Regions from separate parts of the Streptomyces sp. NPDC027189 genome, predicted to be linked through region 3. Evidence: riboswitches for the same ligand, from Rfam matches in the RefSeq annotation. Region 3 holds a riboswitch; each other region holds the start of a gene.
The links. A riboswitch is a leader RNA that binds a small molecule or an ion and turns the genes downstream of it on or off. The one in region 3 is predicted to bind cyclic di-AMP.
Positions count from the first base shown of each region.

Region 1: linked by a shared signal. The riboswitch ahead of ACZ4RZ_RS26185 (transglycosylase family protein) and the one ahead of ACZ4RZ_RS03495 (C40 family peptidase) in region 3 are both predicted to bind cyclic di-AMP.
Region 2: linked by a shared signal. The riboswitch ahead of ACZ4RZ_RS42705 (M23 family metallopeptidase) and the one ahead of ACZ4RZ_RS03495 (C40 family peptidase) in region 3 are both predicted to bind cyclic di-AMP.

Region 1 covers NZ_JBVHRI010000011.1:169,777-179,549, forward strand. Annotated here, with positions in the region: gene ACZ4RZ_RS26170 (globin domain-containing protein) at 1-871, opposite strand, end outside; gene ACZ4RZ_RS26175 (cytochrome P450 family protein) at 1,144-2,430, shown strand; gene ACZ4RZ_RS26180 (LysM peptidoglycan-binding domain-containing protein) at 2,630-3,583, shown strand; cyclic di-AMP (ydaO/yuaA leader) riboswitch at 3,766-3,929, shown strand; gene ACZ4RZ_RS26185 (transglycosylase family protein) at 3,934-4,617, shown strand; gene eno (phosphopyruvate hydratase) at 5,013-6,299, shown strand; gene ACZ4RZ_RS26195 (FtsB family cell division protein) at 6,458-6,934, shown strand; gene ACZ4RZ_RS26200 (DUF501 domain-containing protein) at 6,964-7,488, shown strand; gene ACZ4RZ_RS26205 (Ppx/GppA phosphatase family protein) at 7,683-8,633, shown strand; gene ACZ4RZ_RS26210 (NAD(P)/FAD-dependent oxidoreductase) at 9,102-9,773, shown strand, end outside.
Region 2 covers NZ_JBVHRI010000031.1:5,063-14,835, reverse strand. Annotated here, with positions in the region: gene ACZ4RZ_RS42720 (DNA gyrase/topoisomerase IV subunit A) at 1-929, opposite strand, end outside; gene ACZ4RZ_RS42715 (M16 family metallopeptidase) at 1,194-2,540, shown strand; gene ACZ4RZ_RS42710 (M16 family metallopeptidase) at 2,537-3,925, shown strand; cyclic di-AMP (ydaO/yuaA leader) riboswitch at 4,160-4,319, shown strand; gene ACZ4RZ_RS42705 (M23 family metallopeptidase) at 4,333-5,097, shown strand; gene ACZ4RZ_RS42700 (GntR family transcriptional regulator) at 5,284-5,979, shown strand; gene ACZ4RZ_RS42695 (HPr family phosphocarrier protein) at 6,204-6,485, opposite strand; gene ACZ4RZ_RS42690 (bifunctional acetate--CoA ligase family protein/GNAT family N-acetyltransferase) at 6,663-9,617, shown strand; gene ACZ4RZ_RS42685 (DUF5998 family protein) at 9,765-9,773, shown strand, end outside.
Region 3 covers NZ_JBVHRI010000001.1:772,130-781,902, forward strand. Annotated here, with positions in the region: gene ACZ4RZ_RS03480 (M23 family metallopeptidase) at 1-433, shown strand, start outside; gene pcrA (DNA helicase PcrA) at 473-2,965, opposite strand; gene ACZ4RZ_RS03490 (hypothetical protein) at 3,152-3,301, opposite strand; cyclic di-AMP (ydaO/yuaA leader) riboswitch at 3,483-3,655, shown strand; gene ACZ4RZ_RS03495 (C40 family peptidase) at 3,664-4,857, shown strand; gene ACZ4RZ_RS03500 (tellurite resistance/C4-dicarboxylate transporter family protein) at 5,057-6,073, shown strand; gene ACZ4RZ_RS03505 (hypothetical protein) at 6,051-6,404, opposite strand; gene ACZ4RZ_RS03510 (C40 family peptidase) at 6,801-7,865, shown strand; gene pdxR (MocR-like pyridoxine biosynthesis transcription factor PdxR) at 7,898-9,454, opposite strand; gene ACZ4RZ_RS03520 (L-histidine N(alpha)-methyltransferase) at 9,483-9,773, shown strand, end outside.

The DNA.
Region 1 (9,773 bases), on a different contig from region 3:
CGCCCCGGTCGTACAGGTACGAGGTGTCGCGGGCGACGAGGAACAGCCGGGCCTCGTGTGTGTCGTCGAGCTGTTCCAGCAGCGCCTTCACGGGCGCCCATCCCGTGCCGGCCGCGATGAGGGTGAGGGGGCGTTCGACGGGCGTGCGCAGGGTCAGCCTGCCGCCGGGCGCGCCCAGCCGCAGGACGTCGCCCTTCCGGGTCTGCCGGACGAGCGCGGTGGAGAGGAGGCCGTCCTCGACCCGGCTGATGTGCAGGTCGACGGTGTGGTCGGCGCGGGGTGCGTTGGCCAGCGAATACGGCCGCCAAATGCCGGGCAGATGGGGGACGTTGACGCTGACGTACTGGCCGGGGGAGTAGCGCAGCCGGCGGTGCGGTCGCAGGGTCAGGACGACGAGGTCGTCTCCGTGCCGCGTCCGTGCGGTCACCTCGGCGTCCCACCAAGGCGGTTCGCCGCGCTGCTGTGCCTCCCACGCGCCCTGCAGCATCACATTCGTGATCACCCCGTACGCCTCGCCCCAGGCCTTCTCGACCTCCGCGTTCCACGCCGACCCCGCGACGACGGCGAACGCGGCGATCAGACTCGCCCCCACGGCGGCGTAGTGCTCCGGCTCCGCCAGATATTTCCGGTGGTCCCTCCCGAGCTCCCGTAAGTACCTCGGCAGCCCCGGATCCTCCAGCCGTTCGATGACATACGTGAGCGCCGCGAACAGTCTGTCCCGCTGCCGCTCCATGTCCTCCGGGAAGCCCAGTGGAAACAGCTCGCGGATCTCCGGGTGGTGTCGAAACAGGTGCGAGTAGAAGTACTTGACCGCGAACTCGGCCCGTCTCTCGACGATCGCGAAGCTGGATCTGAGTATTTCGGGGTCCACGGCGCGAATGTAGGGAGTTGTCGAGCCGCGTAGTCAAACAGCAGGTGATTTGCGGACAGCCGGACTCAAAGTGGGTGGGGTTTCGTGGAGGGCGGGGATGAGTACCGTTGGTCCAGCCCGTCGGGGATCAACGCGTTTGGATGGACGGGGAGTTGGCGGCTCTGGTCCGGGCACCGCAGGGCTGCCGGCCCGGGCCGCCGGCAGGCTCCGGCCTCGCCGGCCCAGGTGCGACGGTCGGGCTGCCGCCGAGCCCGTGCCGATACCGTCAGGGAGTGACCGACCAGCCCCAGCCCCCCAGCACCGCCCCCGAACTCTTCACCTGGGAGTTCGCCACCAACCCCTACCCGGCGTACGCCTGGCTCAGGGAGCACGCCCCTGTGCACAGGACCCGGTTGCCCAGTGGGGTGGAGGCCTGGCTGGTCACCCGGTACGTGGATGCCAAGCAGGCGCTCGCGGACGCGCGGCTGTCCAAGAACCCCGCCCATCACGACGAGCCCGCGCATGCGAAGGGGAAGACCGGTATCCCCGGTGAGCGCAAGGCCGAGTTGATGACGCATCTGCTGAACATCGACCCGCCGGACCACACCCGGCTGCGGCGGCTGGTCAGCAAGGCGTTCACGCCCCGGCGCGTAGCCGAGTTCGCGCCGCGAGTGCAGGAGCTCACGGACCACCTGATCGACCAGTTCGCCGACAAGGGCTCCGCCGATCTCATCCACGAGTTCGCCTTCCCGCTCCCCATCTACGCCATCTGCGACCTGCTCGGCGTCCCCCGTGAGGACCAGGACGACTTCCGGGACTGGGCCGGGATGATGATCCGGCACGGGGGAGGGCCGAGGGGCGGTGTGGCGCGGTCCGTCAAGAAGATGCGGGGGTATCTCGCCGAGCTGATCCACCGCAAGCGCCGGCTCCTGCCCGACCGGCCCGCCCCCGGTGAGGACCTCATCTCCGGGCTCATCCGCGCCTCCGACCACGGCGAGCACCTCACCGAGAACGAGGCCGCCGCCATGGCCTTCATCCTGCTGTTCGCCGGCTTCGAGACGACCGTCAATCTCATCGGGAACGGCACCTACGCCCTCCTCACCCACCCCGAGCAGCGCCGGCGACTGCAGGCCTCCCTTGCCGCCAAGGAGACCGGACTCCTCGAAACCGGCGTCGAGGAGCTCCTGCGCTACGACGGCCCCGTCGAACTGGCCACGTGGCGGTTCGCGACCGAGGCGGTCCGGATCGGCGGGCAGGACATCGCGCCCGGCGACCCCGTCCTCGTCGTACTGGCGGCAGCGGACCGTGACCCCGAGCGGTTCCAGCATCCGGACACGCTCGACCTCTCGCGGCGTGACAACCAACACCTCGGGTACGGCCACGGCATCCACTACTGTCTCGGCGCGCCGCTCGCCCGACTGGAGGGCCAGACCGCGCTGGCCACCCTGCTCACCCGTCTTCCCGATCTCCAACTCGCGGGAGATTCGGCTGATTTGCGCTGGCGCGGCGGGCTCATTATGCGTGGATTGCGCACACTTCCCGTGGAGTTCACGCCTCCGCTTGACTTGTCCCGTCCGTAATGAGCGGACACGCAGGGGACAGCCTCTCAGCAGCGAAAAAGTGACACTTCATCAACTCTGTGATCTTCACGTGATCTACGCTGTATCGACTTGTGACAAGCGTTCGAGTGCGGATACGTTCACCCATCAACGCGGCCCATCCGTCGCTGCAGTCGCGGTAGCGGCTGTCGTCACCTGCTGTCACGCGAAAGGCTTCCGCATGCTCTCCGGGAACGGCCGTCATCGTCGCCCCCGTCAGGCCCCGGCCCTCATCGTCGCCGCAGGAGTGACCGGATCGGCCATCGCGATCCCGTTGCTCGGCGCCACCAGCGCGAGCGCGGCCGACGGCACCACCTGGGACCGGGTCGCGGAGTGCGAGAGCGGCGGCGCCTGGAGCGCGAACGACGGCAACGGGTACTACGGCGGGCTGCAGTTGACCCAGGAGAACTGGGAGTCGTACGGCGGCCTCGAGTACGCCCCGAGCGCCGACCAGGCCAGCCGCTCGCAGCAGATAGCCATTGCCGAGAAGGTCCTCGACGGCCAGGGCCTCGCCGCCTGGCCCACCTGCGGACCGCTCTCCGGGCTCAGCAAGAGCTCGGGCTCGGTCGAGGTCGACACGGGTGTGGCGGGCGACTCATCGAGTTCTTCCGATTCATCTGACTCGTCCGGTTCGTCTGCTGAGTCTGGTTCATCCGACTCGTCCGGCTCCGACTCCTCGTCCGACGCCTCCTCGGATGCGACCGAGAACTCGACGAAGTCCGACACCTCACAGGATTCCGACAGCTCGGATACAGAAAAGCCCAAGAGTGACGAGTCGGACAAGTCCGGCCAGAACGACGACTCTTCGGCCGCGTCCGACAGTGCGTCGTCCGGCGCCGGGCGCCACCGTGGCGACAGCGCCGACGAGGACGGGACGGAGGGCGCGACCGACGGTCGTACGGACGGCGCTTCCGGGCGGCACGCCTCGCGCGGCTCCGGCGCCTCCCGTGACGCCGCCGACGGCTCCTATGTCGTGCGCGCCGGGGACAGTCTCTGGGCCATCGCCGACTCCCTTGACCTCAAGGGTGGATGGGCCGAGCTGTACGCAGAGAACAAGGAAGCGGTCGGCACCGATCCCGACCTCATCCTTCCCGGTCAGACGCTTGCAGTTGGTGCTGAATCGGGCGAAAAGTAGCGGGAGTTCGCGTCCCGGTTCGCCGTGGAATGTCCGGTTTGGCGCGAGTGAGATATGAGTCTCAGAAGCCCTGATCGTCTTTGAAATTCCGCCGATTGCATGTCTACGGTCATGACCGCTCGCCACAGCGGGCCCCGACGGTCGCAACGCCGAATCCTGCCAACGGCCGTACGGGAACAGTCGACGCGTCAGCGCCGTAGGCAGGAGCGGGGGACCCAAGGTAAGCGCCGCGCCCGGTAGTTGACCGGGAGTGGCTTGGGGTGAAGCCGTGCGCCAGTGGCGTACGACCGGGCACTCACCCGCCCGAACCCGACAGCTCACCTCGCAGGCGTCGGTGAGGGGATCTCTCCATGCTGTTTTCCAGCAAGGGCAAGCACCGCCGCCCGGCCGTCCTCAATCGGACTACCCGTCTCGCAACGCTCGCCGGCGTCACCGGTGTCGCCATCGCCGCCCCGCTGATGGCGGCCGGCAACGCCTCCGCCGCCACCGCCTCCGAGTGGGACGTCGTCGCCCAGTGCGAGTCCGGCGGCAACTGGTCCATCAACACCGGCAACGGCTACTACGGCGGCCTGCAGTTCTCGCCCTCCACCTGGGCCGCGTACGGCGGTACCGCCTACGCCGCCACCGCCGACCAGGCGTCCAAGTCCGAGCAGATCGCCATCGGCGAGAAGGTCCTCGCCGCGCAGGGCAAGGGTGCCTGGCCGACCTGCGGCACGGGCCTGTCGGGCGCCGCGTACACCGGTGGGACCTCCAGCAGCTCGCAGAGCACGACCCCGAGCACCACCACCCGGACGACGGAGCAGCCCGCCTCGCGTTCGGCCGAGCGCCCGGCCGCCAAGACCGTCACCACCCCGACCGGCAAGAAGGTCAAGAAGGGTGACGGCGAGTACAAGGTCGTCAAGGGTGACACCCTCAGCTCGATCGCCGAGAAGAAGCACGTCAAGGGTGGCTGGCAGCAGCTGTTCAAGCTGAACAAGGACATCATCGACGACGCCGACTTCATCTACCCGGGTCAGCAGCTTCACCTCGGCTGAGTGCGCGGCTGACAGCTCAGCCGGGCATTCGGCGGATTGCCCGGCGGAGTAAGAGCTCCCTCATCGAGGAGGCCTCCATACTGGAGACCTCGTGAGGGTCCCCCGTCCCCACGGGCTCCCCGCTCCGGTGCGTGTTCCCCCGCACGCGCCGGAGCGGGGCTTTTTGTGCGTGGCTCTCGTGCGCTTTCATATGCGGCTCTCGCGCGCGGGGGTTTCGTGTACGGGGCAGGTTTTTGTTCCGTTCGGAAACAATTTACTCTCGGTTCTGCCCAAGGGGTGGTCGACCGGCTGGCCGATCCCTCCGAGGCGGTTAGGCTCATCTCGCGGAGCCGACCGCGGCTCCGTGCACTACGGGCCCCGCGGCCCCGCGTACCCGCGTCACATCCCAGAAGGAGATGCTCGTGCCGTCCATCGACGTCGTCGTAGCCCGGGAAATCCTGGACTCCCGAGGCAACCCCACGGTCGAGGTCGAGGTCGGCCTCGACGACGGCAGCACGGGTCGTGCCGCCGTCCCGTCCGGCGCCTCCACCGGCGCCTTCGAGGCCATCGAGCTCCGCGACGGTGACCCCAACCGCTACCAGGGCAAGGGTGTCGAGAAGGCCGTCCTCGCCGTCATCGAGCAGATCGGCCCGGAGCTCGTCGGTTACGACGCCACCGAGCAGCGCCTGATCGACCAGGCGATGTTCGACCTGGACGCCACCGACAACAAGGGCTCGCTCGGCGCCAACGCCATCCTCGGCGTCTCGCTCGCCGTCGCGCACGCCGCCTCCGAGGCCAGCGACCTCCCCCTCTTCCGCTACCTCGGCGGTCCGAACGCGCACCTGCTGCCCGTTCCGATGATGAACATCCTGAACGGCGGCTCGCACGCCGACTCGAACGTGGACATCCAGGAGTTCATGATCGCCCCGATCGGCGCGGAGTCCTTCTCCGAGGCCCTGCGCTGGGGCGCCGAGGTCTACCACACCCTCAAGAAGGTGCTGAAGACCAAGGGCCTGTCCACCGGCCTCGGCGACGAGGGCGGCTTCGCCCCGAACCTGGAGTCCAACCGCGCCGCGCTCGACCTCATCGTCGAGGCCATCAAGCAGGCCGGTTACATCCCCGGCGAGCAGATCGCGCTCGCCCTCGACGTCGCCGCGTCCGAGTTCTACAAGGACGGCAAGTACGAGTTCGAGGGCAAGTCCCGCTCGGCCGCCGAGATGACCGAGTACTACGAGGAGCTCGTCTCCGCGTACCCGCTGGTCTCCATCGAGGACCCGCTGTACGAGGACGACTGGGCCGGCTGGAAGGTCATCACCGACAAGCTGGGCGACAAGGTCCAGATCGTCGGCGACGACCTCTTCGTCACCAACCCGGAGCGCCTGGCCCGCGGCATCGAGGAGGGCTCCGCCAACGCCCTGCTCGTCAAGGTCAACCAGATCGGCTCGCTGACCGAGACCCTGGACGCCGTCGAGCTGGCCCAGCGCAACGGCTTCAAGTGCATGATGTCGCACCGCTCCGGCGAGACCGAGGACGTCACCATCGCCGACCTCGCCGTCGCGGTGAACTGCGGCCAGATCAAGACCGGCGCCCCGGCCCGCTCGGACCGCGTCGCCAAGTACAACCAGCTGCTGCGCATCGAGGAGATCCTCGACGACGCCGCGGTGTACGCCGGCCGCTCGGCCTTCCCGCGCTTCAAGGGCTGAGTGTTCCCGCACGTCCGCTCCGCGCACCGTCGGAGCGGCAAGGGCTGACCCGCACAGGGCCAAGCCTTAGCCAGTCGTACGTACGTCCCCGTATTCGGTCCCGTACCGTGTGCGGGGACGTACGCACGTGACGGGCTTGCACTGGGGAGGCGGGACTCATGGCCGTGAAGGACCGGGACCGGTTCTCCACCGCGACCAGGCTGCGGCTGCTCGGCGAGCAGACGGCGGCCCGTGTCTACCGTTCCCAGACCAAGCGGCAGGCCCGCCGCTCGCGGCTGACGGGCCGGGCCGCGCTCCTGGCTCTCGTCCTGTGCTCCCTGATCGTGGCCCTCGCGTATCCGATAAGGCAGTACGTGTCCCAGCGGGCCGAGATCGCCGATGTGGAGCGCCAGCGGGAGCAGGCCCGCGAGCGGGTCGAGCAGCTGCGCGATCTCAAGGCGCGCTGGCAGGACGACGCGTACGCCGAGCAGCAGATCCGGCAGCGGCTGCACTATGTGATGCCGGGCGAGACCGGCTACGTCGTGATCGACCCGGACGCGTCGAAGCAGGCCCGCGCCGACAAGGGGTCGGCCGCCCGTCCCTGGTACGCCAATGTCTGGGACGGCGTGGACAAGTCCGACGCCGCCGACCAGTGAACTGACCAGAAAGACAAGTGACTCACGGCATGGAAACGCCACCGCCGCCCACCCCGCGCACCGAGCCGACCGACGCGGACGTCGAGGCCTTCAAGCAGCAGCTGGGCCGGCCGCCCCGCGGATTGCGCGCGATCGCGCACCGGTGCCCTTGCGGGCAGCCGGACGTCGTCGAGACGGCGCCGCGTCTTCCCGACGGGACGCCGTTCCCGACGACGTACTACCTGACGTGTCCGCGGGCCGCGTCCGCGATCGGCACGCTCGAGGCCAACGGTGTCATGAAGGAGATGACGGACCGGCTGGCGACCGATCCCGAGCTGGCCGCCGCGTACCGCGCCGCCCACGAGGACTACATCGCGCGCCGCGACACCATCGAGGTCCTGGAGGGCTTCCCGAGCGCGGGCGGCATGCCGGACCGGGTGAAGTGCCTCCATGTCCTGGTGGCCCACTCCCTGGCCGCGGGGCCCGGAGTGAACCCCCTCGGGGACGAGGCCATCGCGATGCTGCCGGAGTGGTGGCGCAAGGGGGCGTGCGTGGTCCCCGTGGACGGGACCTGACCCTCCGCCTCACTTGAGGCAGGGCTTTCTTCGCCCCCCGGCGCCTCTCTCAGGAGCGCGGGGAACTGCGCGACAAGCCCGCACCGACCCGCACCAAAAGAGCAGCCCGGGGGCTGGGGGGGCAAAGCCCCCCGGGTACGGGAACGGGTAGGGGCGGAGGGGGCGAGAACCATCACGACAGGAGACCGGACACCATGACCAGGGTCGCTGCCATCGACTGCGGCACCAACTCCATCAGGCTGCTCGTCGCCGACGCGAACCCGCGGACGGACGAACTCGTCGAGCTGGACCGCAGGATGACGATCGTGCGGCTCGGCCAGGGCGTAGACCGGACCGGACGGCTCGCGCCGGAGGCGCTGGAGCGGACGTTCGCCGCCTGCCGGGAGTACGCGGCGATCATCAAGGAGCACGGCGCGGAGCGGCTGCGTTTCGTGGCGACCTCGGCCTCCCGGGACGCCGAGAACCGGGACGAGTTCGTACGCGGGGTGCTGGACATCCTCGGGGTCGAGCCGGAGGTCATCACCGGGGACCAGGAGGCGGAGTTCTCCTTCACCGGCGCGACCAAGGAGCTGACGGGCCGGCACGACCTGGCCAAGCCCTTCCTCGTCGTGGACATCGGCGGCGGGTCGACCGAGTTCGTCGTCGGCGACGACCACGTGCGCGCGGCGCGCTCCGTCGACGTCGGCTGCGTACGGATGACCGAGCGGCACCTCGTACGGGACGGGGTCGTCACCGACCCGCCCACCGAGGAGCAGATAGCGGCGATGCGCGCCGACATCGAGGCCGCGCTCGACCTCGCCGAGGAGACGGTCCCGCTGCGCGAGGCACACACGCTGGTGGGCCTCGCCGGCTCCGTCACCACGGTCGCGGCGATCGCGCTGGGGCTCGACGCATACGACTCCACGAAGATCCACCACTCCCGGATCACGTACGAGCGGGTCAAGGGCATCACCGACGCCCTTCTGAAGGCCACTCATGAACAGCGCGCCGCGCATCCGGTGATGCACCCGGGGCGCGTCGACGTGATCGGCGCGGGCGCCCTCGTCCTCCTCGCGATCATGGAGCGGAACGACGCCCATGAGGTCGTCGTCAGCGAGCACGACATCCTCGACGGGATCGCCTGGTCCATCGCCCAGGGCTTCTGAACTGTGGCGTGGGCCATGGCCCGGCCGTGGCCTGGGTCTCCTTTGGCTACTTGTCGGTAGCCTCGGCTGAGCGGGTCGGATAGCGTATGAGCGCGCCCGAGGGGCACTGAAATGCCCCTCGGCGACGAGCCGTCGGGAAACTTCGTGAAGTTCTTCACAAGGAAAAAGGCCCTGCTGGGCGAGGATTGGGCCTCCGGGGTCACCGTGGAGGGCTCGGGCGGCCTGGGAACGTGCTCACGGCAGTGTTTCGAGGGTGTCGCCGGAGGGTGAAACGGGGACCTGGTCCGGTCGGTTCGAAAGGCCGGAGCGGCAGCTCACGCGGTGTTGACAACGGTCCGCACTGCACGGTGGTTCCCCGCTGTCGCCATGACCTGGGTCACGTGGGTCGCGCAGTGTAGCAGAGCCCCTGCCCAAGCTTGTGAAGGGGCGCACGAGCGACCCCCCAGGACCGGGTGGATACTCGATGGCATGAGCACCACGGAGCGTCCCAGGATCCTCGTAGTAGGCGGTGGGTACGTAGGCCTGTACGCAGCTCGGCGCATTCTCAAGAAGATGCGCTATGGAGAGGCGACCGTCACGGTCGTCGACCCCCGGTCGTACATGACCTACCAGCCCTTCCTCCCCGAAGCCGCCGCCGGCAGCATCTCCCCGCGGCATGTCGTCGTCCCGCTGCGACGCGTGCTCCCCAAGGCGGAGGTCCTCACCGGCCGGGTCACCACCATCGATCAGGACCGCAAGGTCGCCACGGTCGCCCCCCTCGTGGGTGAGGCGTACGAGCTGCCTTTCGACTACCTCGTCATCGCGATGGGCGCGGTCTCCCGCACCTTCCCGATCCCCGGCCTCGCCGAGCAGGGCATCGGTATGAAGGGCATCGAGGAGTCTATCGGCCTGCGCAACCACGTACTTGAGCAGCTCGACAAGGCCGACTCCACGACCGACGAGGACGTCCGGCGCAAGGCGCTCACGTTCGTCTTCGTCGGCGGTGGCTTCGCGGGTGCGGAGACCATCGGCGAGGTCGAGGACATGGCCCGCGACGCGTCGAAGTACTACACCAGCGTGTCCCGCGAGGACATGCGCTTCATCCTCGTCGACGCCGCGGACAAGATCCTTCCCGAGGTCGGCCCGAAGCTCGGCCAGTAC
Region 2 (9,773 bases), on a different contig from region 3:
GCGCGGTCCGTGAGGTCCTTCACATCGGCGATGCCCTGCAGCCTCTTGTTGCCGACCAGGTCCTTGATCTTCGCGATCACCTTTTCCGGGCCGACGGTGAAGGGCAGTTCGGTGACGACGAGGCCCTTGCGGCGCGCGGTCACGTTCTCCACCGACACCGTGGCGCGGATCTTGAAGGTGCCGCGGCCCGACTCGTACGCGTCCCTGATCCCGGAGAGGCCGACGATCCGGCCGCCGGTGGGCAGGTCGGGGCCCGGGATGTACTTCATCAGCGTCTCGAGGTCGGCGCCCGGGTACCGGATGAGGTGGCGGGCGGCGGCGATGACCTCGCCGAGGTTGTGCGGCGGCATGTTGGTGGCCATGCCGACCGCGATGCCGGACGAGCCGTTGACCAGCAGGTTCGGGTACGCCGCCGGAAGGACGTCCGGCTCCTGCTCCTGGCCGTCGTAGTTCGGGGCGAAGTCGACCGTGTTCTCGTCGATCGACTCGGTCATCAGTGACGTCGCGTCGGCCATCCGGCACTCGGTGTAACGCATGGCGGCCGGCGGGTCGTCGTTGCCGAGCGAACCGAAGTTCCCGTGCCCGTCGACCAGCGGCAGGCGCATCGAGAAGGGCTGGGCCAGGCGCACCAGCGCGTCGTAGATCGACGCGTCTCCGTGCGGGTGGAGCTTACCCATGACCTCGCCGACGACGCGGGCGCACTTCACATAGCCGCGGTCGGGGCGCAGGCCCATCTCGTTCATCTGGTACACGATGCGGCGGTGCACGGGCTTGAGGCCGTCACGTGCGTCCGGCAGGGCTCGCGAGTAGATGACCGAGTACGCGTACTCGAGGAAGGAGCCCTGCATTTCGTCCACGACGTCGATGTCGAGGATCTTCTCCTCGTACGAGTCGTCGGGCGGCGGGGTCTTCGTGCTGCGGCGGGCCATCGCTGCTGCGGCTCCTTCACAGTCTCTGCCGGGGCATGAACGGGATCTGACGCGGACCATTGTGGACCGCCCCACTGACAACGCGGACCGCGACCCGTCCGTAGCGGGCCTCGGAGGGCCTCCTGGGACACGGCTGTGACGTACGCGAGTCTCGCTCTCGGCGTACGAGGTGCGGGAACTTCGCCAGCCGTCGGCGCGCTTGCATACAGTGGCAGGACCGACAGGAAATACGCAGTTTCCGCGATCGAAGGGACGTACATGCCCATGGGTCACACGGCCACAGCTGAGGCAGGCTCCGGCGGCCTGACAGCGACCGAGCACCGCCTGGCCAACGGCTTGCGCGTGGTGCTCTCCGAGGATCATCTGACCCCGGTCGCGGCGGTGTGCCTCTGGTACGACGTCGGCTCACGCCACGAGGTCAAGGGCCGTACCGGCCTTGCTCACCTCTTCGAGCACTTGATGTTCCAGGGCTCCAAGCAGGTCCACGGCAACGGGCACTTCGAGCTCGTCCAGGGCGCGGGCGGCTCGCTCAACGGCACCACGAGCTTCGAGCGCACCAACTACTTCGAGACCATGCCCGCCCACCAGCTGGAGCTCGCGCTCTGGCTGGAGGCCGACCGCATGGGCTCGCTGCTCGCGGCACTCGACGACGAGTCCATGGAGAACCAGCGGGACGTCGTCAAGAACGAGCGCCGGCAGCGGTACGACAACGTGCCCTACGGCACCGCGTTCGAGAAGCTGACCGCGCTGGCGTACCCCGAGGGCCACCCGTACCACCACACCCCGATCGGGTCGATGGCGGACCTGGACGCGGCCACCCTGGAGGACGCCCGCGCGTTCTTCCGCACCTACTACGCGCCCAACAACGCGGTGCTGTCGGTCGTCGGCGACATCGACCCGGGGCAGACGCTCGCCTGGATCGAGAAGTACTTCGGCTCCATCCCGGGGCACGACGGCAAGCCCGCCCCGCGTGACGGCTCGCTGCCCGAGACCATCGGCGAGCAGCTGCGCGAGGTCGTCGAGGAGGAGGTCCCCGCGCGCGCCCTGATGGCCGCCTACCGGCTCCCGGAGGACGGCACGCGCGCGTCCGACGCGGCCGACGTGGCGCTCACCGTCCTCGGCGGCGGCGAGTCCTCGCGGCTCTACAACCGGCTCGTACGCCGCGACCGCACCGCCGTCGCGGCCGGGTTCGGTCTGCTGCGGCTCTCCGGAGCGCCCTCCCTGGGTTGGCTGGACGTGAAGACGTCCGGCGACGTCGAGGTCCCGGTCATCGAGGCCGCCGTGGACGAGGAGCTCGCCCGGTTCGCCGAGGAGGGCCCCACGGCCGAGGAAATGGAGCGCGCCCAGGCCCAGTTGGAGCGCGAGTGGCTGGACCGGCTCGGCACCGTCGCGGGCCGTGCCGACGAACTGTGCCGGTACGCCGTCCTGTTCGGCGACCCGCAGCTCGCCCTGACCGCCGTGCAGCGCGTCCTGGAGGTCACTGCCGAGGAGGTCCAGGAGGTCGCCAAGGCCCGCCTGCGCCCCGACAACCGAGCGGTGCTCGTCTACGAGCCGATCGCCCCCGAAGACACCGACGCCGCTGACGACACCGACGAGGAGACGGCGAAGTGACCGAGCTCGCCACCATGGACTTCCACCCGCAGCCCCAGGCCGGCGAGGCCAAGCCGTGGGCCTTCCCGTCGCCCGAGCGCGGCACGCTCGACAACGGCTTGACGCTCCTGCGCTGCCACCGCCCCGGCCAGCAGGTCGTCGCAGTCGAGGTGATCCTCGCCGCGCCGCTGGAGGCCGAACCGGCGGGCCTCGACGGCATCGCCACGATCATGGCGCGAGCCTTCTCCGAGGGCACCGACAAGCACTCCGCCGAGGAGTTCGCCGCCGAGCTGGAGCGCTGCGGCGCCACCCTCGACTCGCACGCCGACCACCCCGGCGTACGCCTGTCGCTCGAAGTGCCCGCCTCGCGCCTGCCCAAGGCACTCGGTCTGCTCGCCGACGCCCTGAGGGCGCCGGCATTCGCGGACAGCGAGGTCGAGCGACTGGTCCGCAACCGCCTGGACGAGATCCCGCACGAGACGGCCAACCCGGCCCGCCGCGCGGCCAAGGAGCTCTCCAAGGAGTTGTTCCCGGCGGCCTCGCGCATGTCGCGCCCGCGACAGGGCACCGAGGAGACCGTCCAGAAGATCGACTCGGCGGCCGTACGCGCCTTCTACGAGAAGCACGTACGCCCCGCGACGGCCACCGCCGTCATCGTCGGTGACCTGACCGATGTCGACCTCGACGCGCTGCTCGCCGACACGCTCGGCTCCTGGACCGCCTCGTCCGCCGAGCCGCGCCCCGTGCCGCCGGTGAGCGCCGACGACACCGGCCGTGTGATCATCGTGGACCGCCCCGGAGCCGTCCAGACGCAGCTGCTCATCGGCCGCGTCGGCGCCGACCGGCACGACCGCGTCTGGCCCGCCCAGGTGCTCGGCACGTACTGCCTCGGCGGCACCCTCACCTCACGCCTGGACCGCGTCCTGCGCGAGGAAAAGGGCTACACCTACGGTGTGCGGGCGTTCGGCCAGGTGCTGCGCTCCGCTCCGGACGGCACGGGCGTCGCGATGCTCGCCATCAGCGGCTCGGTGGACACGCCGAACACCGGTCCGGCGCTCGACGACCTGTGGAAGGTGCTGCGTACCCTCGCCGCCGAGGGCCTGACGGACGCCGAGCGCGACATCGCCGTACAGAACCTGGTGGGTGTGGCGCCCCTCAAGTTCGAGACCGCGGCGGCCGTCGCGAGCACGCTCGCCGACCAGGTCGAGCAGTACCTGCCGGACGACTACCAGGCGACGCTCTATCAGCAGCTCGCCGCGACAGGCACCGTGGAGGCCACCGCGGCCGCCGTGAACGCCTTCCCGGTGGACCGTCTGGTGACCGTCCTGGTGGGTGACGCCGCGCAGATCGAGGAGCCCGTCAAGGCGCTCGGAATCGGTGAAGTCACCGTCGTCCGGGCCGAGTAGAGCAGCGCGACTCCCTGAGGACCCAGGTGACTGAAGAGTCACCTGGGTCTCCTTTTGCCCGGACTTCGTGTCTCTTTCCGGACTTCGTCCCCAAGATGTCCGTATTGATACGGAGGTTGCCCGTCTGCCCTGTGGCATGCGCTACAAAAGCCGTGATCCGTTTGTTGATTGAAAGATGCCCCGTTTAGCGTCGATCCGGCTGTTCGTCAGGCAGTGCGCCGCGCCCGCGGCACCGGACAGTCATCGCCGAGTCCCCGTACGGCGCGAGCCAGGGGAGCCGGGGACCCATACGCAGTCCCTGGGGTGAATCGGACGCCCTCCCCGGAGGGAGTCCGTAGGAGACCTTCCTGCTCCGAACCCGTCAGCTAACCCGGTAGGCGAGAAGGAAGGAAAGGATCAGCCCCTATATGGCGTTCACCTGTGGCACAGGGAAGCACCGTCGCCCGAGCCGCGTGAAGCGCACGACCACGAACGCCGTCGGCGTCGCGGCGCTCACCACCACCGGCGTCATCGGAACCCTGGCCGCCCCGGCACTGGCCGCGGACACCTCCGCCGAGCAGACCGGGCTGACTCCGATCATCACCATCGGCGACACTCTCGCCGAGAAGATCGACGCGCAGGCCGTCGCGCAGCAGCGCGCCGCCGACGAGGCCGCCGCGCGGAAGAAGGCCGAGGAGGCCGCCCGCAAGCAGGCCGCGGAGAGGGCCAAGGAGGCGCGCGAGGCCAAGGAGCGTGCCGCCCGTGCAGCCGAGCGCAAGCGCCTCAACACCTTCGTCCTGCCCATCACCGGCTCGTACATCTCCACCGGCTACAAGGCCGGCGGCAGCCTCTGGTCCTCCGGCAGCCACACCGGCGTCGACTTCCACGCCGCGTCCGGCACCTCGGTGCACGCCGTCGGCTCCGGCACGGTCGTCACGGCCGGCTGGGGCGGCGCGTACGGCAACCAGGTCGTCATCAAGATGCACGACGGCACGTACACGATGTACGGGCACCTGTCGTCCATCGGCGTCTCCGTGGGCCAGACGGTCACCCCGGGCCAGCAGGTGGGCCTCTCCGGGTCCACCGGCAACACGACCGGGCCGCACCTCCACTTCGAGGCCCGCACGACCGCGGAGTACGGCTCGGACATCGATCCGGTCGCGTACCTTCGCTCGCACGGTGTGAACGTCTGACGAGCGCTTCATCAGTTCCGTTGCCCCGGCTCGCCGAGCCGGGGCATCGTCGTTTCACGCGGCCGTGTGTCCAAAAAATATCCATGGATTCCGGCCTGCCATCGGAAATTCCGGCTCCCTGCAATAGAGTCACTGAACAAGCGTCAATCGATGGCGTTTCGCGGGGATTAAAGCGGAGGTCCGGTCATGCGTATTCCGGCGCACTCGGTATGCACGGCGATCCGTGACGACATTGTCGCGGGTGTCTACGAGCGAGGCGGCCGGCTCACCGAGGAACTGCTCGCGCGTCGCTACGGCGTCTCGCGCGTCCCCGTGCGCGAGGCCCTGCGGACGCTGGAGGCCGAGGGCTTCGTCGTCACCCGCCGGCACGCGGGCGCGTGCGTCGCGGAGCCCACCGAGCAGGAGGCCTCCGACCTGCTGGAGATGCGCATGCTCCTTGAGCCGCTGGGCGCCGCGCGGGCCGCGCAGCGCCGTACCGAGGCCCACCTCAAGGTGCTCCGAGGCCTGGTCAGGCTGGGGCAGGAGCGGTCCAGGAGGGGCCACAGCGAGGATCTGCGCTCGCTGGGCGGCTGGTTCCACGAGACCCTCGCGCAGGCCTCCGGAAGCCCCGCGCTCACCTCCACGCTCGCCCAGCTGCGGCACAAGATCGCGTGGATGTACGCGGTGGAGGCGTCGGCCAACCCCGCGGAGTCCTGGGCGGAACACGGCGGCATCGTGGACGCCGTGGCGCGCGGCGACAGCGAGCGGGCCCGGGCGATCACGGCCCTGCACACCGAGCGTGCCGCGGCCGCGCACCGGCTCCGTTTTCCCGGCGGCGGAGATCGTCCGGACCGTGTGAGGACTTCGCAACCTCCCGTAAACATGACGGGCCCGCGGCATTAACACGGGCGCCGTATACAAAGAGGGGTAATTCTCGGGGGACTATTTCTGCTGCCCGCAATAGGGAAAAGCGAAGGGCTCGCCCGATGTTTTCAGGCGAGCCCTTCTATATGCGTGCGGGGCGGCGGCTTTTGGACGAAAACCACCGCCACCATCAATTGAGCAACCCCAACGGCGCGCAACCGCCTCCGCGAGAGCGGCGCCGGTTCAGGTGCACAGGCGTGTGCTCAGACGGTCTCGGGGAGCTCCTCTAGACCCTCGGCGACCAGCTTCGCCAGACGGTCGAGGGCGGTGTCCGCACCCTCGGCGTCGGAGGCGAGGACGATCTCCTCGCCGCCCTGGGCGCCCAGGCCGAGGACGGCGAGCATGGAGGCCGCGTTGACGGGGTTGCCGTCGGCCTTGGCGATCGTCACGGGGATACCGGAGGCCGTCGCGGCCCGGACGAAGATGGAAGCGGGGCGGGCGTGAAGGCCCTCGGCCCAGCCGACGTTGACGCGGCGCTCAGCCATGTGATGCTGCCCTTCAGGTTTTCAGGGTTGTCTAGACCAGTGTCCCATATCGTGAAGCGTCTCCGGAGCGGTCCTTCGTCCCGTCCGGAGTGTGGTCGGATCGCGGCCTCGATCCGACGTCCGTTCCCCACAGACTGCCTCGCGCCGTTGTCGGATGCGAGCCGTACTCTGGGGCCCATGCAGACCTCGTCGGACCGGCACGAGTACCCCGCTCACTGGGAGGCGGACGTGGTGCTGCGTGACGGTGGTACCGCACGCATCAGGCCCATCACCATTGATGACGCCGACCGCCTGGTCAGCTTCTACGAGCAGGTCTCGGCCGAGTCGAAGTACTACCGCTTCTTCGCGCCGTACCCACGACTGTCCGCCAAGGATGTCCACCGCTTCACGCACCACGACTTTGTGGACCGGGTGGGTCTCGCGGCCACGGTGGGCGGCGAGTTCATCGCCACCGTACGCTATGACCGCATTAATGCCGACGGCCTGCCCGCCTCCGCGCCCGCCGACGAGGCCGAGGTCGCCTTCCTCGTGCAGGACGCGCACCAGGGCCGCGGTGTCGCCTCCGCCCTCCTGGAACACATCGCTGCCGTGGCCCGCGAGCGCGGCATCCGCCGGTTCGCCGCCGAGGTGCTGCCCGCCAACACCAAGATGATCAAGGTGTTCACGGACGCCGGTTACCAGCAGAAGCGGCACTTCGAGGACGGCGTCGTACGCCTGGAGTTCGACCTCGAACCCACCGACCGGTCGCTCGCCGTGCAGCGCGCGCGGGAGCAGCGCGCCGAGGCCCGGTCCGTGCAGCGGCTGCTCGCACCCGGCTCGGTCGCCGTCATCGGCGCGGGCCGCACACCCGGCGGTGTCGGCCGCAGCGTCCTCACCAACCTCCGCGACGCCGGATTCACCGGCCGTCTGTACGCGGTGAACAAGGCGCTCGACGAGAAGGAGCTCGACGGAGTCCCCGCGCACCGCTCCATCCGCGACATCGACGAACCCGTCGACCTCGCCGTCGTCGCGGTGCCCGCGCCGCTCGTCCCCGAGGTCGTCGCCGAGTGCGGCGAGCACGGGGTGCAGGGGCTCGTGGTCGTGTCCGCCGGGTACGCCGAGAGCGGCCCCGAAGGGCGCGAGCGCCAGAGCGAACTCGTGCGCCAGGCGCGTACGTACGGCATGCGCATCATCGGCCCCAACGCCTTCGGGGTCATCAACACGTCCCCCGAGGTCCGCCTCAACGCCTCGCTCGCCCCGGAGATGCCGCGCCCCGGGCGGATAGGCCTGTTCGCCCAGTCCGGCGCGATCGGGATCGCCCTGCTGTCCCGGCTGCACCGGCGCGGTGGCGGTGTCACGGGCGTGACCGGAGTGTCGACCTTCGTCTCCTCCGGGAACCGGGCGGACGTGTCGGGCAACGACGTACTCCAGTACTGGTACGACGATCCGCACACCGACGTCGCCCTCATGTACCTCGAATCCATCGGCAACCCACGCAAGTTCACGCGCCTCGCACGGCGGACGGCGGCGGCGAAGCCGCTGGTCGTGGTCCAGGGGGCGCGGCACGGCGGGGCTGCTCCCCAGGGGCATGCCGTACGGGCCACGCGGTTGCCGCACGCCACGGTGTCCGCGCTGCTGCGGCAGGCGGGGGTGATCCGGGTCGACACGATCACCGAGCTCGTCGATGCGGGGCTTCTGCTGGCACGCCAGCCGCTTCCTCCCGGGCCCCGGGTGGCGATCCTCGGGAACTCGGAGTCGCTCGGGCTGCTCACGTACGACGCATGTCTTGCCGAAGGGCTTCGGCCGCTTCCTCCGTTGGATCTGACCACGGGGGCCTCGGCGGAGGACTTTCACGGGGCGCTGGTGCGGGCCTTGGCCGACGACAAGTGCGATGCCGTCGTCGTGACCGCCATACCGGCGGTGGGGGAGACGTCCGCTCAAGATGCGGCCTTGGCCGAGGCCCTGCGCTCTGCGGCGGCTTCGGTTCCGGCGAAGCCGGTGCTGGTGGTGCACGTTGAGCTCGGTGGGCTCGCCGAGGCGTTGTCTGCGGCCGCAAGCACTGCACCACAGGCGGCTGAATCGACACCCCGCGCTCCAGGCGGTGCCCACCGGTTCCCCCCTGCGGAACGATCGCACGCGGCAGCGGGAGCTGCGCCTTCGCCTACAGCGGCAGCGGGAGCTGCGCCTTCGCCCACAGCGGGAGCGGCACGCCCGGCCGTCGCGGGCGCGGCACAACCGCCTCTCGCGGAGGCCACCCGGCCGCCCGTCCCCGAAGATCCCCCCACGGCCTCCCGGCTCATCCCGGCCTACCCCGCCGCCGAGCGTGCCGTCCGTGCGCTCGCGCAAGCCGTCAAGTACGCCCAGTGGCGACGTGACGCCGCCGAGCCCGGGAAGGTGCCGGAGTACGACGACATCGACGAGAAGGGGGCCGCCGAGCAGATCGACGGGCTGCTCGCGCGGGACGAGGGGCTGACGCTCGGCGCGGAGGAGACCTGCGGGCTGCTCGGGCGGTACGGCATCGACGTACGCCGTGCCCTGCCCGCGCGCACACCGGACGACGCCGTGGCGGCCGCGCGCGCCCTCGGCTACCCCGTGGCCCTCAAGACCACCGCCCCGCACCTGCGGCACCGCGCGGACCTGGGCGGCGTACGGCTCGATCTGGCGGACGAGGAGCAACTGCGACGGGCGTACGCGGAGTTGACGGAGCTGTTCGGGAAGCCGGCGGAGCTGCGGCCGGTCGTGCAGGCGATGGCCCCGCGCGGGGTCGACACCGTCGTACGGGCGGTGATCGATCCGGCGGCCGGGGCGGTGCTCTCGTTCGGGCTCGCCGGGGCCGCCTCGGAGCTGCTCGGGGACACCGCGCACCGGCTGATTCCGGTCACTGACCGGGACGCGACCTCGCTGGTCCGGTCGATCCGGACGGCGCCGCTCCTGTTCGGCTGGCGGGGCTCCGCGCCGGTGGACACGGCGGCCCTCGAAGAGCTGATGCTGCGCGTGTCCCGGCTGGTCCACGACCACCCGGAGGTCGTCGCGGTCTCGCTGGAGCCCGTGGTCGTCGCCCCGCGCGGTCTGAGCGTGCTGGGCGCCACCGTGCGGCTGGCCCGCGCCCCTGTCCGCGACGATCTCGGCCCGCGGACTCTCCCCGTCGTCTGAGCCGCCGCTGATACCGGCGCTCCGGTCCCCACGGCTTGATCCCCACGCCGTGATCCCACGTCTGACCCCTACGTGCATCTGTTCCGTCCACGACAGACACCCGCGAGCGGTGCCTCGCAGTCAGTGGGCCCCCGTAGGATGGACGTCATGGCCAAG
Region 3 (9,773 bases):
GGCGGAGGAGGCGGCCCGCAAGGAGCGGCTGCGCCCGAAGTTCGTGCTCCCGGTGACGCAGAAGGGGCTCAGCGCCTACTTCGGTCAGGCCGGCATCAACTGGATGTCCGTGCACACGGGCATCGACTTCCCGGTCTCTTACGGTACGACCGTGATGGCCGCGACCGACGGCACCGTCCGCACGCAGTGGAACAGCGCGTACGGGAACATGGCGATCGTCACCGCGAAGGACGGCACGGAGACGTGGTACTGCCACCTCTCCAGCTACCAGGTCGCCTCGGGCACCACTGTGAAGGCCGGTGACCCGATCGCGTTCTCCGGGAACTCCGGCAACTCCACGGGTCCGCACCTGCACTTCGAGGTCCGCCCTGCCGGTGGTTCGGCGATCGACCCGCTGCCGTGGCTGCGCAGCCACGGCCTGGACCCGACGTAAGACGCAACCGTCCGCCGGGCCCCAGCACCCCCGTACCGGCTACAGCTTCTCCACCGGCGCGTACCGCAGCAGCAAGCGCTTCGGCTTCGCCTCGCCGAAGTCGATCGTCGCCTCCGCGTTCGCGCCCGTCCCCTTCACGCCGACGACGGTCCCGAGACCGAACTGGTCGTGGGTGACCCGGTCCCCGACCGCCAGCGAGACGACCGGCTTCTCGGAGACACCGCGGCGCGTCGCGAACCCGGAGGCACCGGAAGCCGCGGACCGCGACCGCGAGGACGACAGCGACGCCGCGACACCCGAGACCGGACCCGACGACACGGGAGCCGTCGCGCCCGTGCGCTTCCACTCCAGGTGCGCGTCCGGGATCTCCTCCAGGAAGCGGGACGGCGGGTTGTACGAGGGCTGCCCCCACGCGCTGCGCATGGACGACCGGGTGAGATACAGCCGCTCCCGCGCGCGCGTGATGCCGACGTAGGCCAGGCGCCGCTCTTCCTCGAGCTCCTTCACCTGTCCCAGCGCACGCATGTGCGGGAAGACGCCGTCCTCCATGCCGGTCAGGAAGACCACGGGGAATTCGAGGCCCTTGGCGGTGTGCAGCGTCATCAGCGTGATGACGCCGTTGCCGTCCTCCTCGTCGGGGATCTGGTCGGAGTCGGCGACGAGCGCGACCCGCTCCAGGAAGTCGGAGAGCCCGCCCGCGGCCTCGCCCTCACCCGCCTCCTGCTCGAACTCCAGGGCCACGGCGGCGAGTTCCTGGAGGTTCTCGATACGGGTCTCGTCCTGCGGGTCGGTGGAGGCCTGCAGCTCGGCCAGATAGCCGGTGCGCTCGAGGACCGCCTCCAGGACCGTGGCCGGGCCGGCGCCCGACTCGACGATCGTGCGGAGGTCTTCCATGAGCGTGTTGAACCGCTTGACCGCGTTCGTCGAGCGCGCCGCCATCCCGTACGCCTCGTCGACGCGACGCAGGGCCTGCGGGAAGCTGATCTTCTCGCGCTGCGAGAGCGCGTCGATCATCGCTTCCGCGCGCTCGCCGATGCCGCGCTTGGGGACGTTGAGGATGCGGCGCAGCGGGACCGAGTCCTCGGGGTTGGACAGCACCCTGAGGTACGCCAGGACGTCACGGACCTCCTTGCGCTCATAGAAGCGGACGCCGCCGACGACCTTGTAGGGCAGGCCGACGCGGATGAAGACCTCTTCGAAGACACGGGACTGCGCGTTCGTACGGTAGAAGACCGCGACGTCGCCCGCCTTGGCCTCGCCCGCGTCGGTGAGACGGTCTATCTCGTCGGCGACGAACTGCGCCTCGTCGTGCTCGGTGTCGGCGACATAGCCCGTGATGTTCGAACCCGCGCCCGCGTTGGTCCACAGGTTCTTGGGGCGGCGGGATTCATTGCGCTCGATGACCGCGTTGGCGGCGGACAGGATGGTCTGCGTGGAGCGGTAGTTCTGTTCGAGCAGGATCGTCGTCGCGTCCGTGTAGTCCTCCTCGAACTGGAGGATGTTGCGGATGGTCGCGCCACGGAAGGCGTAGATCGACTGGTCGGCGTCACCCACGACGCACAGCTCGGCGGGGCCGAGGTTGTCCTCGCGGGGCGGCTCGTCCTCGGCGCGGGTACCGCGCGCCGGGCCGACGAGCTCCCGCACCAGCGCGTACTGCGCGTGGTTGGTGTCCTGGTACTCGTCCACCATGACGTGGCGGAAGCGGCGGCGGTAGTGCTCGGCGACGTCCGGGAAGGCGCGCAGCAGGTTGACCGTCGTCATGATCAGGTCGTCGAAGTCGAGCGCGTTGGCCTCGCGCAGACGCGACTGATACATCGCGTACGCCTGAGCGAGGGTCTTCTCGAAGCCGTCGGTGGCCTGGGCCGCGAAGTCCTCCTCGTCGATCAGCTCGTTCTTCAGGTTCGAGATCTTGGCGCTGAACGACTTCGGCGGGAAGCGCTTGGGGTCGAGGTCGAGATCACGGCAGACGAGCGCCATAAGACGCTTGGAGTCGGCGGCGTCGTAGATCGAGAAGGAGGAGGTGAAGCCGAGCTTCTTGCTCTCGCGGCGCAGAATCCGCACACACGCGCTGTGGAAGGTCATTACCCACATCGCGCCCGCGCGCGGGCCGACGAGGTGCTCGACGCGCTCCTTCATCTCGCCCGCGGCCTTGTTGGTGAAGGTGATCGCGAGGATCTGGCCGGGGTGGACATTCCGCTCGGCCAGCAGATAGGCGATCCGGTGGGTGAGCACGCGGGTCTTGCCGGAGCCCGCGCCGGCCACGATGAGCAGCGGGGAGCCGGAGTGCACCACGGCCGCGCGCTGGTTCTCGTTCAGCCCGTCCAGCAGCGCCGCGGAGTCCACGGCGGGCCGGTGCGCGCCGTCGCGGTAGTACGCGTCCCGGTCCGGCGGCACGTCGAACTTCCCGCCGAACAGATCGTCCGGAACGGGCTCCGGTACGTGATCGTCCTCGGGCGGCGGCGGGGGCTCTTCCTCGTGGGCCCGGGTGGGCTTGAGGTCCGCCAGGAAGCTGTCATCAAAGAGGCTGCTCATCGCTCTCCGAGTCTAGGCGGCCTCACTGACACCCCGCCGCCACCCTGAAAACTCGATCGGATCTCGTGACACGGATCAGAGCTCGACCGGGCCTCTTGACACGGCTCGGAAGCCGAGGATCTTCCGGAGTCGGCCGCCCGGCGTCTTCTCACCCTACGGAATCATCCCGTCGCGGTCGGCGATCGATCAGGCCGGCACGTACACGCCCTGAGGGGAGACGGGCACCAGGTCGCCACTCGCCGCACCGGCGACGATCTTGCGGCCGTCGGGGAGCGCGGAGCCGTCGCCCCGGAAGACCTTGGCGATCGCCACCGCGATGCCGATAACGAGGCACATGTCGCCGCCTTCCGGACAACTCGCCATAGATCTTTCCGGATTAACTGCCCAGGGTGACGCTCAGGGTCAAGGTCACGAAAATGTATCGGGCATATCGCACATCAAACTTCACAGAAGCCACATGAGTTGGCTAGCGTGCCGGGCAGGCCGCTCGACACCCACCGGCGAACGACGCCGGGCCGTGCGGCCTCCGCTCAATCCGGTGCGCCCCTGCGGCAGCCGGAGCCGGGGACCCAACCGACCTTGGGGTGAATCGGTCCAACTGCCCTGTGGGGCAAGGACCGTAGGGCAAACCTTCCGGATCCACCCGCCCGAACCCGACAGCTAACTCGGTAGGCGGATGACGGAAGGAGTCGCCTCTCTTGGCGTCGCATCGCAAATGGCGTCCTACGGGCACGCGCGTAGCAGGCATACGGACCCCCGCCCTCGCGACGGCGGCTCTCACCTCCGTCGCCCTGCTCTCCCAGACGGCGAACGCCGCACCCTCGGCCGAACCCAGGCCGAGCCTCGAAGAGGTCGAGAAGAAGGTCAACGACCTCTACCACCAGGCCGAGACGGCCACCGACAAGTACAACGCGGCCAAGGAGAAGACCTCCAAGCAGCGCAAGCAGGTCGACACCCTCCTCGACGACGTCGCCCAGCGCACCGACAAGCTCAACACCGCGCGTGAGGAGCTCGGTTCGTTCGCGGCGGCGCAGTACCGCACCGGGGCCGCCGCCCCCAACACCGCGACCCTCCTGCTCGCCGACAACCCGCAGGACTACTTCGACCAGACCCAGCTGATGAGCCGTCTGACCACCCGCCAGAAGGCGGCGGTCGACGACTACATCACCGATCAGGCCGCCACCACCAAGAAGCGCGCGGAGGCCGCCAAGAGTCTGGAGACGCTGACCAGCTCGCAGAACGCGCTCAAGACGTCCAAGGCCGACGTTCAGCACAAGCTCACCGAGGCCCGCGAACTGCTCTCGAAGCTGACCGCCGAGGAGAAGGCGCGGCTCGCGGCGATCGAGAAGAAGAAGCAGCAGGAGGCCGCGCGCAAGGCGGCGGAGCTGGCGCAGCAGCAGGCCGCCGCCGAGGCCGCGAAGAAGGCGGCCCAGCAGGAGTCCTCGTCGAGCACGACGACCGGCTCGTCGGACACCACGACCGGCTCGGGCACCACGACCGGCTCGGGCACCACGACCACCGACTCCTCGTACGCGACGAAGGCGGCGAAGGCGCTCGCGTTCGCCCGCGCGCAGATCGGCAAGCCGTACGTCTGGGGGGCGACCGGCCCGGACTCGTACGACTGCTCGGGTTTCACCCAGGCTGCCTGGAAGGCCGCCGGCGTCTCCCTGCCGCGCGTCACCTACGACCAGGTGAACGCCGGCACGACCGTCTCCCTGTCCGACGCCCAGCCCGGTGACCTGGTCTTCTTCTATGACGATGTCAGCCACGTCGGCCTGTACATCGGCAACGGGATGATGATCCACGCGCCCAAGCCGGGGGCGTACGTCCGCGAGGAGTCGATCTACTACGACGGCACGTCGGCGATCCACAGCGTGGTGCGCCCGGCGTAAGCCGTTCCGCGAGCAACGCATTGTGCGGGGCACGCGCGCGTGGGGCAGATCGTGCTCCACGCGCGGGTGCCCCGCGTTTTTGTGCCTCACGCGCGTGCCCGGCGTTTTCGTGCTCCACCCGCGCGTGCCCCCGCGTTTTCACGCTCCACGCGCGCGTGCCCCGCGGGCAACTCGTCCGAAGATCCCTAGCATCAGGCGCATGCCAGCCATCTCCCAGCTCCGCGCCTGGTGGGCGCAGCGGCCGCCCGCCGCCGGTGCCGCCGTCATGGCCACCGGCATCGTCTCGATCGGGCTGCACCTGACCGGCTACGAGACCCTGTCCCGTATCGCGCTGGCCCTGACCTGCGTCGCCTGGCTCGCGCTCGCCGCGGACTTCGTCGTACGCCTTCTGTGGGAGCGCGCGCGGTGGGTAAAGGAGGCTTGCACGCCTCCCGGGCTCACCGCCGTCGCGGCGACGACCGTGCTGGGGACCCGGCTGTCCGCGCTGGGGTGGCAGGAGCCGGCCGAGGCCCTGCTCGCGCTGTCGGCCGTGCTGTGGCCGGTGCTGCTCCTCGTCGTCGCACGGCACTGGAAGCGCCGTATGCCGGGAGGGGTGTTCCTGGTGTGTGTGGCCACGCAGGGACTCTCGGTGCTGTGCGCCACGCTCGCCGCGGCCGTGGGCCCGGAGTGGCTCGCGCACGCCGGGCTGGTGCTGTTCTGGCTGGGGATCGTGCTCTACGGAGTGGCGTTCACGCACTTCGACGTCCGGGAGGTGGTCCGGAGCTCCGGGGACCACTGGGTCGCGGGCGGCGCGCTCGCCATCTCGGCGCTGGCCGGGGCCACGCTCATCGCCGCGCATCACGTGAACCCGTACTTGTGGAACGACGACGACAGCGACGTCCTGCGCACCGTGACCGTCGCGCTCCTCGTGCTCGCCTTCGCCTCCTACTGCGTCCTCGCCGTCGCGGAGCTGGGGTGGCCGAGGCTCCGCTACGACGCGCGCCGCTGGGCGACCGTCTTCCCGATGGGGATGACGGCGGTGGCGTCTCTGTCGGCCGCGACCGCCCTCGGCGTCTCCTGGCTCAAGGGGCCCGGGCAGGTGCTGCTGTGGATCTCGGTGGCGGTGTGGCTGGCCGTCGCGGCGGGAGCGGTCCACGCGATGATCACGGCCGGAACGCACGGCCATACCGGATCGAACAGGCCGAGCGGCCCGCTCAGGTCCAGAGCACCGCGATGAAGATGTTCGCGGTGGTCAGCAGACCGACGAGCCCGAAGAGGCCCTTGTCCACCTTCTCGTCGTCCCGCTTCACATAGACGAGCCCCAGGATCACGATCAGCAGGGCCAGCTTCACGCCGATCTTGATGTTGTTGACCGGATTGTCGTCGGCCTGGTTGAGGCCAACCAGGACGACGCCGGTGACCAGCATGGTCAGCGCGCCGTGCAGCATCGCCGGGACGAAGCGGGCGGTGCCCTGGCCCATCGCCTTCATCTGGGTGAGGAAGCCGCCGAGGAGCGCGGCGATGCCGATGATGTGCAGGCCGACGAAGAGATGGATGAGTACGTCCATGAGGCCGGAGCCTAATCGGACGCCCCAGTCCTTATTGTCACCGGGCCACCCCTTGTAACCCGTAGCACCGGAGCACCCCCGGTTGTCCCGGATTCGCCGCATCGGTCATCGCACTGCGTGAAGTCGGCGGCGCAGGGCGGGGATCACGGTCACATACGGTCACTGGGCGATCCAGTGCCGCCAGTTCCGTACATGGCGTCACCAACCCCTCACCCCAGGTTTAGCGTCCTCCACCAGGTGACCGGCTCCCCACCGCCGCCCAGGCCAGGGGCGGCCGTCGGCCACCCCCGCCGAGAAGGTCCGGCGGCGGCCCGCTCCCCCTGTGTGGGCCGCCGCCGGACGTGTCACCGCCTGACCGCGCTCCCCTCGCGGTCGCACGGAAGGATGTGGGCCCTCGTGGCAGCGCACCGCAAGCCCAGTCAGCGCTCGCTCGGCGGAAACACGGCCCGCGCAGCCGCCACGATTGCGCTCGCGGGCGCGGCGACGGCGACCGGCTTCGACGGGACCGGGCATGCCGATCCGCAGCTGTCTCCGACGCAGGTGAAGGCCAAGGTCGACAAGTTGTACGAGGAGGCGGAGGTCGCCACCGAGAAGTACAACGGTGCCAAGGAGAAGGCCGACAAGGCGGAGGAGCGGCTCAATGCGCTGCGCGACGAGGCGGCGCGCAAGGAGGACCGGCTCAACTCGGCGCGGGACACGCTGGGTTCGATAGCCGCGGCGCAGTACCGCAGCGGCGGCCTCGACCCCGCGCTGCAACTGGCGCTCTCCGACGATCCCGACCGGTACCTGGAGGGGGCCGCGTTCGCCGAGCGGGCCGGCAGCCGGCAGGCGGCGGCCGTCGCGAGCGTACGCAAACAGCTGCGGGAGATCGAGCAGTTGCGCGGCGCCGCGCACGTCGAGCTCTCCTCGCTCAAGTCGCGGCAGGCCGAGCTGAAGCGGCACAAGAAGACGATCAACGGGAAACTCGACGCGGCACGGCGGCTGCTCTCACAGCTCGGCCCCGATCAGCGGGCACAGCTCGGCGAAACCGGTGGCGCCGGGCAGCACGCCTCACGCTCCGCGGCCCGCGACCTGGGCCCGATGCCACCGTCCAGCACCGCCGCCGCCCCCAACTCCCGTGCGGCGGCAGCCGTCTCGTACGCCTACCAGAAGCTCGGCAGCCCCTACGTCTGGGGGGCCACAGGCCCCGACGCCTTCGACTGCTCCGGCCTCGCCCAGGCCGCGTACCGCTCTGCGGGCATCTCCCTGCCACGCACGACCTATGCGCAGATCAATGCCGGCCGGCGCGTCTCACGCTCCGAACTCCTCCCCGGCGACCTGGTGTTCTTCTACTCGGGCATCAGCCATGTGGGCATCTACGTGGGCAACGGCATGATGATCCACGCACCGAACCCGACGGCTCCGGTGCGGGTGGCTCCGATCGACGAGATGCCGTTCGCGGGCGCCACTCGGGTGGTGTGACCCGGGGGCCTTCAGGTGACCCGCGTGGACTCTCAGTGGAGGTCTCCTAGCGCATCGCCGATCGCGGCCACTCCCTCGGCGATGGCCGTGGCCGGGGACGCGGCGTAGCCGAGGAGCAGTCCGGGCGGGCCCGGGCGGTGGCGGTGCCAGGAGAGCGGATGGGCCTTGACGCCGCGGGCGAGGGAGGCGGCGGCGAGGTCGGTGTCCGTCCATGTGGGCGCCCGGCCTCCCTCGAAGGTGATCAGCAGGTGGAGTCCCGCCGCGGCGCCGTGCACGACCGCGCCCGGCAGGTGGTCGCGGATCGCCGTGATCATGGCGTCGCGGCGGCGCCTGTGCCGGCGGCGCAACAGCCGTAGATGCCGCTCCAGTTCGCCCGACTCCATGAGCCGGGCGAGTACGAGCTGGGGCAGGGCGGCGTTGCCGAGGTCGGCGAAGCGTTTCGCCGACACCAGCGCGTCGTGGTGGCGGGGCGGCGCGAGCACCCATCCCGTACGGAGCGCGGGAGCCAGCAGCTTGGACACGCTGCCCGCGTACCAGACCCGTTCGGGCAGCATCGACCGCAGCGCGGGCACGGGCGGCCGGTCGTAACGGTGCTCGGCGTCGTAGTCGTCCTCCACGATCAGCCCGCCGTCCCCTGCCCATCGCATCAGCGCCCGGCGCCGCGCGCCCCCGAGCACGACTCCGGTCGGAAACTGGTGCGCCGGCGTGAGCAGCACGGCTCGGTGCGCCCGCAGTTCGTCCACCCGGACACCCTCGGCGTCGACGGACACGGGCGGGGTACGGAGCCCCTGACGCCGCAGATGCTGCCGGACCCCGAGCGAGCCGGGGTCCTCCACGGCGATCTCCTCGGTCCCGTCCTCGCGCAACACCTGTCCGATCAGCGCCAGCGCCTGCGCGGTCCCCGCCACGACGATCACCTCGTCGGGCTCGGCCCTGATCCCCCGGTTCCGCGCCAGCCAGTGCGCCACGGCCCGCCGCAACTCCGGTGTCCCCCGCGGATCCCCGTACCCGAACCCCGATGCGGGCAGCCCCGCCAACACCTCCCGCTCGGCGCGCAGCCAGGCCGCCCGCGGGAATGCCGTGAGGTCGGGGACGCCGGGCGAGAGGTCGACACGGGCAGGGGCTGATCGGATCAGGTCGAAGATGTCGTCACCGGGTGGGGTGGTGAACACTCCCTCAGGGGCGACGAGTCGAGGAGTTCCGAAGGGCAGGGTGTCGGTGGCGACGGCAGGACATTCGCGCCGCGCCGGGTCGCGAGCCCGCTCCGGGTCCGCCGGCAGCGCGGGCGCCGCCACGACGACCGTCCCGTTGCGGCCCCGGCCCGCCACATGACCGTCCTCCGACAGTCTCTGGTACGCCTCCGTCACCACCCCACGCGAGACGCGGAGCTCGGCGGCGAGGATCCGGGTCGCCGGGAGCCGGCTCCCGAGCGGCAGCCGTCCGTCGGCGATCGCCCGCCGCAGCTCTCCCGCCAGCCAGTCGGCACGACCGCCGAACGGAGCGTCGTCGATGTCGAGCTGGAGGAAGTCGGACCCTGCCGATTCGCTGCCTATGGACCTGTCAGCCGGGTCGCCATTGGACCTGTTCACCGAGCCATTGTCGACCGAAGCTCGACTCATGACCACGCCGATCGACTACGTACACGGCTACTCCGCCCACGAGACCCGCCGCCTCGGCGACCAGGCCGACACGCTGGCGGCGCTGCTGCACTCGGGCACGGCCTACCCCGCGGGCAGCAGGGTTCTCGAGGTCGGCTGCGGGGTGGGCGCGCAGACGGCGCACCTGGTGACGGCGAGCCCTCGGGCGCACTTCACGGCGGTCGACATCTCGGCCGACTCCCTCGCCCAGGCCCGCGCCCGTGTGACGGCCCAGTCCCCCGACGCGCAGGTGTCCTGGCACCAGGCGAAC